DNA from 3 places in the Halorhodospira sp. 9621 genome. Region 3 is predicted to be linked to each of the others. Evidence: predicted binding sites of a transcription regulator. Region 3 holds the regulator's gene; each other region holds the start of a gene.
The links. Region 3 encodes FliA, which starts transcription of late flagellar genes. Its sites were predicted from a motif close to GCTAAAGTTNNNNNNNNNNCNGCCGATA; they were not measured.
Positions count from the first base shown of each region.

Region 1: a site for FliA is predicted at 2,803-2,830, ahead of fliS (flagellar export chaperone FliS). Genes of this name have one in related genera too.
Region 2: a site for FliA is predicted at 2,013-2,040, ahead of LRF89_RS08325 (methyl-accepting chemotaxis protein). Genes of this name have one in related genera too.

Region 1 covers NZ_JAJNRD010000015.1:47,060-52,065, reverse strand. Annotated here, with positions in the region: gene LRF89_RS08490 (sigma-54 dependent transcriptional regulator) at 1-232, opposite strand, end outside; gene LRF89_RS08485 (sigma-54 dependent transcriptional regulator) at 473-1,873, opposite strand; gene LRF89_RS08480 (flagellar protein FliT) at 1,975-2,319, opposite strand; gene fliS (flagellar export chaperone FliS) at 2,328-2,750, opposite strand; gene fliD (flagellar filament capping protein FliD) at 2,863-4,293, opposite strand; gene LRF89_RS08465 (flagellar protein FlaG) at 4,371-4,784, opposite strand; gene LRF89_RS08460 (flagellin N-terminal helical domain-containing protein) at 4,860-5,006, opposite strand, start outside.
Region 2 covers NZ_JAJNRD010000015.1:17,623-22,628, reverse strand. Annotated here, with positions in the region: gene LRF89_RS08335 (ATP-dependent DNA helicase) at 1-1,394, opposite strand, end outside; gene LRF89_RS08330 (tetratricopeptide repeat protein) at 1,381-2,001, opposite strand; gene LRF89_RS08325 (methyl-accepting chemotaxis protein) at 2,178-3,497, shown strand; gene LRF89_RS08320 (methyl-accepting chemotaxis protein) at 3,521-4,987, shown strand.
Region 3 covers NZ_JAJNRD010000020.1:27,131-32,136, forward strand. Annotated here, with positions in the region: gene LRF89_RS09680 (chemotaxis protein CheA) at 1-785, opposite strand, end outside; gene LRF89_RS09685 (protein phosphatase CheZ) at 825-1,610, opposite strand; gene cheY (chemotaxis response regulator CheY) at 1,616-1,999, opposite strand; gene LRF89_RS09695 (RNA polymerase sigma factor FliA) at 2,054-2,797, opposite strand; gene LRF89_RS09700 (MinD/ParA family protein) at 2,797-3,630, opposite strand; gene flhF (flagellar biosynthesis protein FlhF) at 3,669-5,006, opposite strand, start outside.

The DNA of each region.
Region 1 (5,006 bases), on a different contig from region 3:
TGACGATCACCGGCGGAGCCATGGGGTGCCGGGTAAGCACCCGCCAGTTGTCCCCGTCACCGGCGTCCTCGAAGCAGACGACGGCAGCGATCCCGCCCTGCTCCAGGAGTTCGTGGGCGGAGCCGGTGTCTTCCGCCTCGGCGGTCACGAACCCGGCGTCGTCCAGGCGGCGCCGCTGCTCGCTGCGGCGGCCCGGCTCGCGGGCCACCACGAGCACGCGTTGCTGACCCATATGGATTGTCCCCCTCAGCGCAAATCCGCGCCGCGGTGGTACCCCGCGGCGGCCCCTTTTGAAGCAAGGGGCGTGCCAGGGGTGGGGTGGTGCGCTAAACGCCGGATTCCACGCGGCCGGCGAGGCGCTGCCACCGCCGCGGGCGGAACCGGCAGTCAAAGTTCTGTCGACCGGCAAGACCGGCAACCGCTTGCCGCTTGACGGTCGGTACTTGCCGACCGGCGGCCCAAGCGTGCCGGCTCAGGCGGGGCGCTCGACGTCGAGCCGGCGCAGCTTCTCGACCAGCGTGGTACGGCGCAACCCGAGCAGCCGGGCAGCCCGACCGACGACCCCATTCGTGGCCTCCAGGGCCTGGCGGATCAGCTCCTGCTCCACCTCGGTCAGGTGGCCCTTGAGATCGATGCCCTCGGACCAGTCCACCGCCGGCAGCGGCACCCCGGCCTGTCCGTTGACGGGCTCCGGCGCGCCCGCCGGCGCGCCGCCATCCTCCAGCTCCTCGCGGGCCGCCTCCCGGATCTTCCGGGGCAGGTCTTCGACCCCCACCTCGCCGTAGGGGCAAAGGATGGCCAGACGCTCGACCACGTTGGCCAGCTCACGCACGTTGCCCGGCCAGTGGTAGGCCGACAGGCAGGACATGGCCGCCGGGCTGACCCGCACCGAACCCCGCCCCTCGTCCTCGATACGCCGGATGATCTCCTCGACGAGCACCGGGATATCCCCGGGGCGCTCGCGCAGGGCCGGGATCTCGATGGGGAAGACGTTGAGCCGGTAGAACAGATCCTCGCGGAAGCTGCCGTCCCGGATCCCCGTGTCGAGGTTGCGGTGGGTGGCGGCGATGACCCGAACGTCGGCGTGGATGGGCTTGTTGGAGCCGACCCGCTCGAACGTCCGCTCCTGGAGCACGCGCAGCAGCTTGACCTGCATGTGCATGCTCATGTCCCCGATCTCGTCGAGGAAGACCGTGCCGCCCTGGGCCATCTCGAAACGGCCCTGCCGGGCGCTGATGGCGCCGGTAAACGCACCCTTCTCGTGCCCGAAGAGCTCGCTCTCGAGCAGGTCGGCGGGGATGGCCCCGCAGTTGATCGGCACAAAGGGTCTGGCCCGACGGGAGGAGCGCGCGTGGATGTTGCGCGCCACCACCTCCTTGCCGGTGCCCGACTCACCGAGGATCAGCACGCTGGCGTCGGTGTCGGCCACCTGCTCGATGAGGCTGGTAACCCGCTGCACACCGCGGCTCTCGCCGGCCAGCCGCGGCGCCCGCCCGGCGGCACCGTGCTCGCGGTGGCGGACGTTGTGGCTCAGGGCCTGACGCAGGGCGGCGGTGAGCTGGCCCTGACGCAGCGGCAGATCGAGCACCCCGAGGACACCGTGCTGCGGATCACCGCCACGGCGCCGCGCATCGGCATCCGGCGCAATGAGAAAGACGGGCAGCTCGGGCCGGCTATCGACGAGCCGCTGCAGGCAGGCGCGCTCCTGTCCGTCGATGCCCACCAGCGCCGCGGCCAGCCCAGGGTGGCGGGTAGCGGCGCCGCCGGCATCGCCGGCCTCGGCGGGGATGGGTTCGTGTTCAAGGAATTGCAGCACCGTCTCGACACCCGACCGGCGCTCCGCGTCGCTGTCGACCACCAGGACCTGAACCAACGCTCCCCTCCGATGACGGATCGCCTGTCTGCGAGGGGGCGAGTTTACGCCGGGTTAACTAGGCCGTCAAAAAAACGACACAGCCGCCGGCAAGGTGTTTCCTAGCCGGAACAGCGCGAGTAGGCGTCGTGGACCTCGCGGTGGTGCTGCTCGTCGCGCGAGGCGGCGCCGAGGCGATCGCGCTCGGCCTCCATCAGCGCCCGGACCGCGCGGTCGCACTCGAGCGATTGGGCCAGCGCGCGGCGAGCCAGGTCAGCGCCGGGGTGGTCCGGGTCTTCGGGCAACCCGCGGGCATGCGCCTCGCGCAGTCCATTGCGCTCCATGACCCCGTCCCAGTCCCCGGCCTCTGCGCAACGGCGCATCTGCCGGGACAGCTCCAGCAGGCGTCGGGCCGAGGCGGCCACCGCCGCCCGCCCGTCGCCGCCCTTGGCGCTGCCGCCGCCCACGCGCCCCCCTACTGGCCGCGGGCGGCGGCCGCCTCGGCAGCGTCGCGGGTACGCACCTCCGGCGGGATAGCGTCCCAGGCGCTCTTGATCTCGCGCATCAACGAGGCGACCTCATCAAGGTGCTGGACCTCGTTCTGGGCGTTCGCCTCCACCAGGCGGCGCTGCATGTAGGTGTAGAGCTCCTCGAGGTTGCCGGCGATCTCGGCACCGCGCTCGTGGTCGAGCCCGGAACGCAGGCCGTCCAGGATGGAGATGGACTTGCTGATCAGCTCGCCCTTGAGGGCGATCTCCTGGCGCTCCATGGCGCCGCGGGCCTGGGCGACTCGGTCGAGGAACCCGTCCATGAGCAACTGCACCAACCGGTAAGGGTCGGCGTAGGCCGTGCTGGAGTAGGTCCCGACTTGTTGGTATTGGTTTATGCCGCGATGCATGCTCATATCCCGTTCCTACTCTTGGGGGTAGTTGGTTCGCGCTCTATCCTTTTAGCGGCTGCTACCCATGATCCTTGAGGGCGGAACCTCCGTTCCGGAAGCTTCTGACCGCTTAATCCCGACTGTTCATGGCCGCCAGGCGCTGCTCGAGGAACTCCGAGGTCTGATTGAGTTCAGCGACCCGCGAGTCCATCCGCGAGAACTGGCTGCGCAGCTGCTCCTCGCGCCGCTCCATGCGCCGGTCGAGGCGCTCGCGATCGTCGGCGATACCGTCGAGGCGGCGCTCGACCCCCTCGGTGCGCATGTCGATCACGCTGTCGCGGCCGAGGGCGTTGTCGAGCACCCCCTCCAACCGCGACATCACCCCGCTTTCCGGGTCAGTCATCATGCGCGTGACCAGCTCCGAGTGCTTGCCAACCATCTGTTGCAGGCGCTCGCCATCGAGTTCCAGGGTGCCGTCCCGGTTGGTGCGCACACCGAGATCCCCCAACGATGAAATCGGCGCCCCGTCCAGGGCCTCCACTGGCTCGTTGAGGGACCGGCTCAGCTGCGAGAGGAGGTTGCGCAGGGTATGGTCCCCCTGCAGCGGGCCGGCCTTCTCGGTCTCGGGGTCGTAGTCCGAGAGCTGGTTGAGCTGCGCCCGGACCTGATTGAACGAGTCGACCAGACGCTGGATATTCTCTTCGGCCAGCCCGGTCTGCTGTTCGATGGAGATGCGGCTGCGCCCCTCGTCCTGGAGGCTGATGGTGGCGCCCTCGATGGCCCCCTCGATGCGGTTCTCAGGGCGGGTGACGCGCATGCCGTCGATGGTGACTACGGCGTCGCTGGCCGGGCGGATCTCCTGAAAGGCGCCGGCGGGCTCGCCGGTCTGGGGATCGGCGACGTTGTACTGCAGGGCGGAGAGATCGCCCTCGTCCGCTTCCGGATCCTGCTCGGCGCGGATCTGGGTAATGGCATTGGTCTGACCGGTCTGCTCGGTAGCCAGGGCCAGCCGCGGCCCGGCGCCATCATCGACCACCGAGGCGCGCACGCCCTCGGCCTGGGCATTGATGGCGTCGCGGATGCCGAGCAGGGTGGCCGACTCCTCGTCGATGGTGACCGCCTGCTCGTTGCCCTGGCCGTCGGTGATCATCAGCCGGCCGGTGCCGACCGGATCGGCGCTGTCCTCGAACACGCCGCTGGCCGTGGCGATGCGCTGGGTCCGCGCCAGCTGCTCCACCTCCACGTCGTACTGGCCCGGGCGCGCCTCCTCGCTGGCCGAGACCCCGGCCACACTGGTGTTGCTCGATTCCGCATCGATGCCGGAGTAAGCGCCGGGATCGCCCAGCCCCTGGACGGCCTCCTGGAGTTCGCCGATGACCCCTCGCATCTGCCCCAGGGCCTCGAGCTTCTCCTGCAGTTCTTCCTCGCGCCGGCCCAGGCGCTGCTCCGTGGGTGCCCGCTCGGCCTGGACCAGGTCTTGGACCATCTTGTTAGTGTCGATGCCGGAGCCGACGTCCATCTGGCTCGGCATGTTCGGCATCTGATCCAGCGGTGAGACCATATCGGGTCACCTCTCGAGGTATCGCTAGCGGGCCTGCCCGGTGGACCCTTCCGGCGGCGGATGCGTTCCGGCCACGCTCAGGCCTCCCCGTTGAAGAGCAGCCCCTGAACCTCGCGCATGCGCGCAGCGATGGCCAGCATCTCTTCCGGGGGGATCTGACGGACCACGTCGTCGGTGCCGCGGACGTAGACAGTGACCACCGTCTTGCCGGTGTTGTCGTCGACCCGGAACTCCAGGTCCCGGCCGACGCGCTGCATGAATTGCTCCATGCGCTCCACCGCCCGGGCAAGCGCCTGGGGATCCTCCGCCTTGAAGTGATCCAGCGGCTCGAGCTCGGACAACGGCACGCGGGAGCGCTCTTCCGTCTCGGCGGCGGGGACCGGTGCTGCCGTGTCCTGCTCGGGGGCAAGGCGCCCCCCGTCCCCCTGCTCGGTTGGCCGCGACCAGTTGATGCTGCTGGTCACGGAACTCACCTTGTGCATTTCACTCATACAGCCTCCCGACCGGCCCTGCTACCAGGCCCCTGGGCCGGGTTCCGGAAGGCTCCCCGGAGGTCCCGGCCGTCGTTACTGCTGCAACAGCTGTGCCACTTGCTGCGGGATCTCGTTGGCCTGACCCAGCACCGAGGTCCCCGCCTGTTGCAGGATCTGCGTCCTTGTCATCTCGGCCGTCTCCTCGGCGAAGTCGGCATCCAGGATCCGCGAGCGGGATGC
Region 2 (5,006 bases), on a different contig from region 3:
TGATCGTACCCCGCCTGGTTGGGCAACGGGAGCCCGCTGGGGCAGTAGAGCAGGGACTGGCCGGCGTAGTCGAACGGACTGGGCAGCTGCTCGGTGCGCACCGTATCGGCCAGCCCGAGGCGGCCCCGGAACGCAGCGAAGGAGCTACCCACCGCCAGCGTGGCCGAGAGCAGAACCCAGGCATCGGCCTCCCGCTCCATGTGCCGGCGAAAACTGCCGCCCACATCCAGGGGTGTCCGGTGCAGGGCGAAACCCCGCCCGCGGGTCTCGTACCACTGGACCTCGCCCTCCGCGGGGGCGAGGAAGCAGCCGAGGGCCTCCTCCAGCTCACCGGCGCGCCGGTGGCACGCCTCCAGCTCGGGGCCACGCTCGGCCACCAGAGCGAGGGCTTGCTGCAGGCCAGCCGCTGCCCCGCGCAGGGCTTCGGCCGCCTCGGCGCCCCCCGATTCGGCCACCGTGTACCAGGCATCCCGCTGCTCCCCCCCTTCCAGGGCCAGGCGCAGCCCGGCGACCGCCGCCTCCAGGGTATCGATGGCCGCGCGCAAATCCGGCATGTCGCCAGCTTCGCGCCGGTCGGCGATACGCACATCGCGAACCAGATCGCGGATCGCCCGCGCCGAGACCGAGTGACCGAAGAAACGCGCGGCCGTGTCCGGGAGCAGGTGGGCCTCGTCGAGGATCACCGCTTCCGCCTCGGGCAGCACGGCCCCGTAGCCGGCATCCTTCACCGCCCAGTCGGCCAGCAGCAGGTGGTGGTTGACCACCAGCACGTCGGCCTCGTGGGCACGCCGGCGAGCCTCGTAGAAGAAGCACGTGTCGTAGGCCGGGCAACCCTGACCGAGACAGCGCTCGGGCGTGGCGGTGATGCGCTCGGCCACCCCCTCGACGCCCTGCGGCGCCTCGGCCAGGTCGCCGCTGTCCGTCGCCCGCGCCCACTCCGCCGCCGTCTGGATGGCCGCGACCTCGTCGGGGGCGGTGAACGGCCCTTCCTCCACGGCCCGCTGCAGCCGGTAACGGCACAGGTAGTTGGCCCGCCCCTTGAGCAGGGCGGTGCGCATCGGCTGCGGGGATGCGCCCTGCAGCGCCGCCCGCACCCGGGGCAGATCGCGGTGGTAGAGCTGATCCTGCAGGGTCCGGGTGCCGGTGGAGATGATCACCCGGCGGCCGTCGAGGAGCGTGGGCACCAGGTAGGCGTAGGTCTTGCCGATACCGGTGCCCGCCTCGGCCACCAGCACCTCGCCGTCGGCTAGCGTGTCGGCCACCGCGGCGCCAAGCTGCAGCTGCCCCGGGCGCGCGGCGAACCCTTCGATGGCCCGGCTGACCGCCCCGCCGACATCGAGTTCGGCGACCACGGCCCGGGCGAAGGCTCCCCCGGGCGGCCTAGAATCGGCCAAGGCCACCGTCTCCGGTATCACCGAAACTTCGCGCCGAGGAGGCCGCGTCCCGGGCGCCGCCCCGGTCACCGCGCTCCATGCGCGCCGCCGCCACCAGCCACCACGCCTCGCGCATCACGGCGAGGTCGTCGCCGCCGGTGTCTACGGCGCGCAGGGCCAGCTCCTCGGCCCGCTGGTGGTGCCCCTGCTGGTAGCGCACCGCCGCCAGGTTCTGCCACAGCACCGCCCGCTCCGGCGCCTGGTCCAGGGCCTGCTCCAGGTGCTGTACCGCCCGGTCGTAGTCGCGCCTCTCGTAGGCCTCCCGCGCCTGCTGCGCCAGCGCCGCGATCTCATCGGCACCGCCCCGGGTCTCCTGCCGGGCGTCGGACTGTGGCTGCGACCACCAGCCCCCCTGTTCCTGCTCCGGCTCCTGCTGCGGCTGCGGCTGCGACCACCAGCCACCCTGCTCCTGCTGTGCCTCATCCCGGTCGTCCTGCCGGGGCGCTTCGGCCTGCGTGCGCGCGTCGCCACCGCCATCGGCAATGCCGTCATCAGGAGGCACATAGCAGGCCAGCGGCGCCAGGCAGACCAGTGCCGGCAGCGCGGAGAGCTTCCGCCATCGCATCATTCGGGGGCCTCGTTACAGAACCGGGCTTTGCTGCCGCCAAGGATACCAGAGCCGGGCGGAACCCGGCGCGACGCTTTACGGCCGGACAGCCGCCACGCTATAAGGGGCACGCGCGGGCACCGCGGCCCGTTGGCGGGATCCGCAGCCGCACGGCACCCACAGCCAGGAAAGAACGCATGGCCACGCCCCCGGAACACGCACACCCCGACGCCCGCGCGGTCACCCGCTCGCGCCAGGAGGTCGCCGAGCAGGTGGCCGAGCGCAGTTCGGCGATCGGCATTGAGGCGGTGCAGATCACCGAGGTCCTCAACGCCCTGGCCGCCGCCTTCGAGCGGCAGAATGAGTCGTTCAGCGACCTGCGCACCAACGCCCGCAGCATGGCCCGCAGCAACGAGGTGGTCCACCAGGCCGTCGACCGCGCCCAGCAGGTGGCCACCGAGGCCGGCAGCAACGTGGAGCACTCACGGGCCCGGATCCAGAAGGCGCTGGAGGAGATCCGCGAGCTGGCCGAGTCGGTGACGCGGGTGGAACGCCAGCTCGGTGCCCTCAACGAGGCGCTGCAGGGCGTTTCGAAGGTCTCCAGCGAGATCGCCACCATCGCCAAGCAGACCAACCTGCTCGCGCTCAACGCCACCATCGAGGCCAACCGGGCCGGCGAGGTCGGCCGCGGCTTCGCCGTGGTGGCCGAGCACGTCAAGGCGCTGGCCAAGCAGACCGCCGACGCCACCGATGACATCCACACCATCCTCGACGAGCTGACCCACATCATCGACCGCCTGGTCCAGAAAGGCGGCGAAAGCACGCTGCAGGCCGAGGCGGTGCGCGACGGCACCGAGGCGATCCAGGAGATCATGGAGACCGCCGGCAGCGCCATGGCCGATATCGACACCGACTCGGGCCGCGTCCGCGAGTCGGTGCATACCATCGACCACTACTGCCGGCGCACCGTCGAGGGGCTCGAAGAGCTGGCCGACACCGTGCGCCGGGCCACCGACACGCTGCAGGCCGCCGACCAGCGCGCCGAGAAGATCAGTCGCCACGCCCACGAGCTGATCCGGCGCACCGCCGTCGACGGGGTGGAGACCCGGGACACGCGGCTGATCCGGCGGATCCGCCGGATCGCCGCCGAACTGGGCGAGACGCTGCCGGCCGAGGCCGGCGCCGAGCAGATCGCCGCCCAGGCGCGCTCCGCCCTCGAGCAGCTCGTCGAGGGAGAAACCGGCGTACGCGCCGCCCTGATCTGCGACGCCGAGGGGCACTGCCTGGCGGCCACCGTGCCGCCGGGCGGCGCGACCGGCCTGCGCGATGCTCTGCAGGGACAGCGGCTCGACGACCGCCCCACCCGCTCGGCCCTGCGCAGCCGCGAGCCGTACCTGCTGCAGACCTACCGGCTGCAGTACGGCGGCGCGGGGCCGGTGGTCCAGGAGATCAGCGCACCGGTGCAGGCCGGGGGGCAGGTCCGGGCCTGCCTGCGGGTGATCTACGGCGGCGAGTGAACGATAGCGACGGAGCAGCGGGTATGGCGTTCATCGATTTCTTGAGGGGCCGTGGCTTCCTACCGGGGCGCTCCGGCGCTCCCCGGGCGGATACCGGACGGGACGCCCGGGAGCACGCCCTGGCGCAGGCCATCCGCGGCGTCTCGGAGGAGACCAGCCAGCTGGGCCTGGAGGTCTCCGACGTGCACGGCAACGTGGACGACACCGCCGCGCAGATGGAGCGCGAGGCGCGGTTGTTCCAGGAGCTGCGCGAGTCGTGCCAGCGCCTGTCCGAGGCGAACAAGGTCGTCGACGCGGCGGCCCGTAACGCCCAGCACGTCTCCGGTGCAGCGCGGGCCGACATGCGCCGCTCCGAAGACCGCATCCGCGATGCTCTGCAGCGGATCGCCGGGCTGAGCACCTCGGTGCGCGAGATCGAGAGCGACCTGGAGCATCTCAACGAGGCGATGCAGCGGGTCACCAAGGTGGCGCGGGGGATCGGCGCCATCGCCAAGCAGACCAACCTGCTCGCCCTCAATGCGTCCATCGAGGCAGCCCGTGCCGGCGATGCCGGCCAGGGGTTCGCCGTGGTGGCCGAGCAGGTCAAGTCCCTGGCCGCCCAGACCAGCGAGGCCACCGGGGACATGGACCGCACCCTGCAGAACCTCACCGAGCAGACCCAGGAGCTGATCGCCATCGGCCACCACAGCACGCGCCGGGCGCAGCGGGTGGAGCAGACCACGGGGCAGATGCAGAGCCTGTTCGAGCAGCTCGAGCAGTCCATGGCGTCGGTGGATGCCGAATCGGCGCGGATCGCCGAGGCGGTCCAGGAGATCGACACGCAGAGCGAGCACACCATCGAGCGCTTCGACCACAACACCGCCGAGCTGGAGGCCTCCCACTCTGACCTCGAGCGCGGCCGGGCCCAGATCGACCGCTTCCTCGCTTTCACCGAGGAGCTGATGAACCTGGCCAACGCCTCGGACGTCGAGACCGAGGACACCCCATACATCGTCCGGGTCATGGAGGTCGCGCGGCAGGTGTCGGAGCGCTTCGAGGCGGCCATCCGCGAAGGCGAGATCAGCGAGGCGGACCTCTTCGACCGCGACTACCGCGAGGTCCCGGGGACCGACCCACAGCAGTATGAGACGCGGTTCGTGGCCTTCACCGATCGGGTCCTGCCCGAGCTCCAGGAGCCGCCACTGGAGGATGCGCACATCTCCGGGTGTTTCGTCATCGACAACCGGGGCTACATCCCCACCCACAATCGCCACGTCTCGCACCCGCAGCGTCCCGACGACCCACAGTGGAACGCCCGCCACGCCCGGCAGCGGCGTATCTGGGAGGACCGCACCGCACAGTCGGCGGCGCGCAACGAGAAACCCTTCCTGCTGCAGACCTACCGGCGGGACATGGGCGGCGGCCGCTTCGAGTTGATCCGCGACGTCTCCGCCCCGATCCAGGTCCGGGGCAAACACTGGGGGGCGGTGCGGATGCTCTACGAGCCATAGCCGCCACCGGCCGGGGCGC
Region 3 (5,006 bases):
GCATCGTCGCCCGCGCCTTCGACCGCCGGCGGCGACGCGTCCTTGCCGGGCGCTGCTCCGGGGCCGTAGAGGCTGTCGAGCAGCTGCTCGAACTCCTCCTCGGTGATCTCGTCGTCCCCGCCGCCCGAGGCCGGTTCGGCGGCCTCCGCGGCCGGATCCTCGGCCACCGGCTTGCCCTGGTGCTGACCTTTGCCGTGGAGCTCGTCGAGCAGCTGCTCGAACTCAGCGTCGGTGATCTCGTCGCCGCCTCCGGAGGTGGCGGCCTCGTCGCCGTCGTCCAGGGCGGTGAGCAGCTCATCGAACTCGGCGTCGCTGTCGTCGCCGGTCTGCTCTTGCTGGGAGGCCGGCTGCTGCTCCTGCGCTGCCCCTGCGGCGGCGGCCGGCGGCGCACCGGCATCCGCCTGCTTGAGCCGGTCGAGCTCCTGGAGCAGCTCCGCCGAGGCCGGTTCCGGGTCGCTGCCGTTCTCGATCTGCCCGAACTGCGCGACCACCACATCGAGCGCGCGCAGGACGGTGTCCATCAGCTCCGGCGAGACCTGCTTCTCGCCATTGCGCAGCAGGTTGAAGACGTCCTCGGTGCGGTGGCAGACCTCAACCAGCGGATCGAGCCCGAGGAACCCGGCGCCCCCCTTGATGGTGTGGAAGCCGCGGAAGACCGAATTGAGCAGATCCTGGTCCTCGCCGTGCTGCTCCAGATCCACCAGCTGCTCGCCCAGCCGGTCGAGGATCTCCCGAGACTCGACCAGGAAGTCCTGCACGATGTCGTCGTCGAGGTCGATGGCCATGCTCGGCCTCCGCTGTTGTTGGGCTTCTCGGTGCCCGGGCTAAAACCCCAGGCTCGACAGAAGATCGTCCACTTCGTCCTGCCCGCTGACCACGTCGTCGCCACCCTTGCCGGGCATGGTCGGCCCCTCGCCGCGGCGCATCCGCTCGCTGGCCACCTCGGCGTCCTCGGCCGGCCGGGTGGAGGGCTGCTGGCCTTCCTCCTCGAAGCGCTGCCCGGAGATGCGCACCAGCTGGACCAGGTTCGACTCGACCTCCTCGACCAGGGCGATGACCTTGCGGATGATCTGCCCGGTCAGGTCCTGGTAGTCCTGGGCCATCAACGCCTCGTTGAGCTGATCGCTGATCTGCCGGCTGTCTGCCTGGACCCGGTTGAGGAAGCCATCCAGCTCGCGGGAGAGCTCGCGGAAGTCCTCGACATTGAGCTCGCGGCGCTGGAAGGCCTGCCAGCGCTCCGCCAGCCGTGCCCCCTCCTCGGCCAGCTCCTGCGCCAGCGGCGCACTGCCCTCGATCACCGTCAGGGTGCGGTGGGCGGCCTGCTCGGTCATCGTGATGACGTAGTTCAGGCGCTCGCGGGCATCGGGGATCTCCTGGGAGGTGATATCGGCCAGGCGCTCGTCGTAGTTGAACGCCTTGATCGCCTCGTGCAGATCCCGGGTCAGCGTCCCCAGCTCGCGGAAGAGCTCGGTCTCCCGCAGGTGGGTCAGGTCGTCGATGACCGTCTGGGCACCCTCGCTGTCCCCGGCGTCGACGTGCTCCAGTAACTGCTGCGCGGCGCGGCGGTACGCCTCGAGGTCGGCGCCGCTGCTGCCCTGCTCCCGGCGCATGCTGCTCATCCCCCGCCTGCCTGGACCCGCTCGAAGATCTTGTCGATCTTCTCGCGCAGCGTCGCCGCGGTGAAGGGCTTGACGATGTAGCCGTTCACCCCGGCCTGCGCCGCCTCCATGATCTGCTCGCGCTTGGCCTCGGCGGTGACCATCAGCGTGGGCAGGTCCTTGAGATTGGCGTCGGCACGGACGTGCTTGAGCAGTTCCAGACCGGTCATGCCCGGCATGTTCCAGTCGGTGATCAGAAAGTCGATCCCGCCCTTCTGCAGGATGGGCAGCGCCGTGTTGCCGTCGTCGGCCTCGACCACGTTGTTGTAGCCGAGTTCGCGCAACAGGTTCTTGATGATCCGCCTCATCGTGGAGAAATCGTCCACAACGAGGATCTTCATGTTCTTGTCCGCTGCCACATTGCCCCCCTATCTCGAGGCCTTGCCAAAGCCGTGCTACGCCGTTCGTTCCTGCTGCTCGCGCCGCCACTCCCCGAGACGGTTGCGCAGCTTGAGCATGATCCGGCCGTGGATCTGGCTGACCCGCGACTCCGAGACCCCGAGCACCTCGCCGATCTCACGCAGGTTGAGTTCCTCATCGTAGTAGAGCGCCATGACCAGGCGCTCGCGCTCGGGCAGCTCCCGGATCGCCTCGGCCAGCTCGCCCTGGAACGCCTCGTCCTGCAGCATGGCCAGGGGGCCGGGGTCGTGCCCGGCGGGCTCGTGGGGCTCGCCGGTGCCCGGATCCTCCTGGTCGATGCTGAAGACCTTCGCCGAGGACACATCCTGCAGGATATTGTGGTATTCCGCCACCGAGATCCCCAGGGCCTCGGCCACCTCGTGGTCGCGGGCATCCCGCCCGGTCCGGTGCTCGATGCTGCGGATGGCTTCGGCCACCTCGCGGCCCTTGCGGTGGACCGAACGCGGCGTCCAGTCGAGCCGGCGCATCTCGTCGAGCATGGCGCCGCGGATGCGGATGCCGGCGTAGGTCTGGAAGCTCGCCCCCTGGGAGGAGTCGTACTGGCGCGCCGCCTCGAGCAGGCCGATCATACCGGCCTGGATCAGGTCCTCGAGCTGCACGCTCGGCGGCAGGCGGCTGGCCAGATGGTGGGCGATCCGCTTGACCAGCGAGGCGTGGCGGGTGACCAGATCCTCGTCGCCCTGCTGTGCCACCGCGGTGTACATCGCGTGACCATTCATCAGGTCACCTCTCCCCCCATGCTGCTGTATTCGATCAGTCGCTCGACGAAGAACTCCAGGTTCCCGGTGGCCCCCGAGGGGGTCGGCCACGCGTCGATTCGCCGCGCCAGATCACCGAACGCCCGCGCCGAGGGGCTGTTCGGGTAGGTCTCGACCACCGGCTGCTGCTTCTGCACCGCCCGGCGTAGGCGATCATCCTCCGGGATGGCGCCGATGAAGTCCAGGTTCAGGTCGAGGAAGCGCTCGGTGGCCACGGCCAGCTTCTGGTGCAGCATCTGCCCCTCGCGGCGGCTGCGCACGCGGTTGGCGACCAGGTGGAAGCGCTCGACCCCGTAGCGGTTGAGGACCTTGATCAGGGCGTAGGCATCGGTGATCGACGAGGGCTCATTGCAGGCGACGATGACCAGTTCGCGGCAGGCGCGCACGAAGCTGACCACGCTCTCGGAGATGCCCGCCGCGGTGTCGACGAGCAGCACATCCACCTCGCGCTGGAGCTCGCTGAAGCAGCGGATCAGCCCGGCGTGCTCGGCGGCGGTGAGCTCGGCCATGCGCTGGGTGCCCGAAGAGGCGGGCACGATGGTAAAGCCGCCGGGGGCCTCGACGAGGACCTCATCGAGGCTCGCCTCGCCGGCGAGCACGTGGGAGAGGTTGAGCTTGGGCGACAGGCCCAGGGCCACGTCGACGTTGGCCAGCCCCAGATCGGCGTCGAAGAGCATCACCTCCTGGCCCATGCGACTGAGCGCAGTGGCCAGATTCACGGAGACGTTGGTCTTGCCGACCCCGCCTTTGCCGCCGGTGACGGCGACCACCTTGACCGGTCTGGTTTTCGCCATCCTGCGCAACCCCGCCGCCTGATCGAGGCCTGGCTCTGTCAGGAACATGCGCCTCCCCCACCGAGAGCCAATGCCAGGGCTTCCTCGTCGGCCTCCTGAACGTGCTCGTCCAGCAGCGCACACGCCCGGTGCACGAGTGTATCACCCCTGGCCGCCTGAAGGTCTTCCGGCACCCGCTGCCCCACGGCCAGATAGGCGATAGGCAGCTTGGTGCGCAGGGCGCAGGTCATCGCCCCGCCCAGGCTGGAGGCCTCGTCGACCTTGGTGAAGATGCAGCCCACCGGCTCGGCGCCGGCGAAGGCGCTGACCGATTCGGTCAGCGTCGCCATCTGGGTGGCCGCTGAGAGCACCAGGTAGGTCTTCACCAGCCCCTCGGCGCTGCCCAGGGTCTTGAACTGCTCGGCCAGACGCACGTCGCGCTGGCTCATGCCCACGGTGTCGATGAGCACCAGGCCGCGGTCCATCAGATCGTCGACGATGGTCCGCAGCTCATGGCGGTTGGTGGCGGTGTAGACGGGCACATCGAGGATGCGGGCGTAGGTCAGCAGCTGGTCCTGGGCGCCGACCCGGTAGTTGTCGGTGCTCACCAGTGCCACCTGCTCGCGGCCGTGGCGCAGGGCGTAGCGCGCCGCCAGCTTGGCCACCGTGGTGGTCTTGCCGACGCCGGTGGGGCCGACCAGGGCGTAGACCCCGCCGCGGTCGACGATCTCGTCGCCGGCGATGGGCAGGTGCCGGGCGATCAGGGCCAGCGCCTTGCGGAAGGCGGTGTCGGGGTTCTCGTCGCCGCCAATGTGATCGGCCAGCTTGCGGCTGACTTCGGTGCCCATGCCGAGATCCGTGAGCCGTTTGATCACCGTGGCTCGGGCCGGGTGGCGGTGACCCATGCGGTTCCACTCGAGCAGCGAGAGCTGGTTCTCGAAGAGGCTGCGCAGGGTGCGGATCTCCTCGCGCATCTCCTGGAAGGCCGGCTCCTCCTCGACGCGACGGCGGCTCGCACCGGAGCCACCCCCGGTAGACGGGCCCTCCTGGTTGCCGGCGCTGGCCGCCTCGGCGGCGGCCCCCATGGCGGCGGCGTGCTCGACCCCGCCGAGCCCCTGGCCCCGGTCGCCACCGGGCTCGCCGCCGCTGGCCGCCCCGCCCCGACCACGCGCCGGCCGGGAGGCCGGCTCGCGTCGCGGCTGCTCGGCGCGCTTGCGCTCCACCTCCTGGTGCTCGCGGCTGAGGGCGTCGAACAGTTCGGCGTCCTCGTCGGCGCCGCCGACGCGCAGATCGATACGCGGCTCGCGGCGCTCGCCGCCGCTGCGCTCCTGGCCGGAACTGCGATGGGCGGCCGCGTTGGCACGGGCCCGCTCCGCCGCGCCGGTGTCGATGCGCGG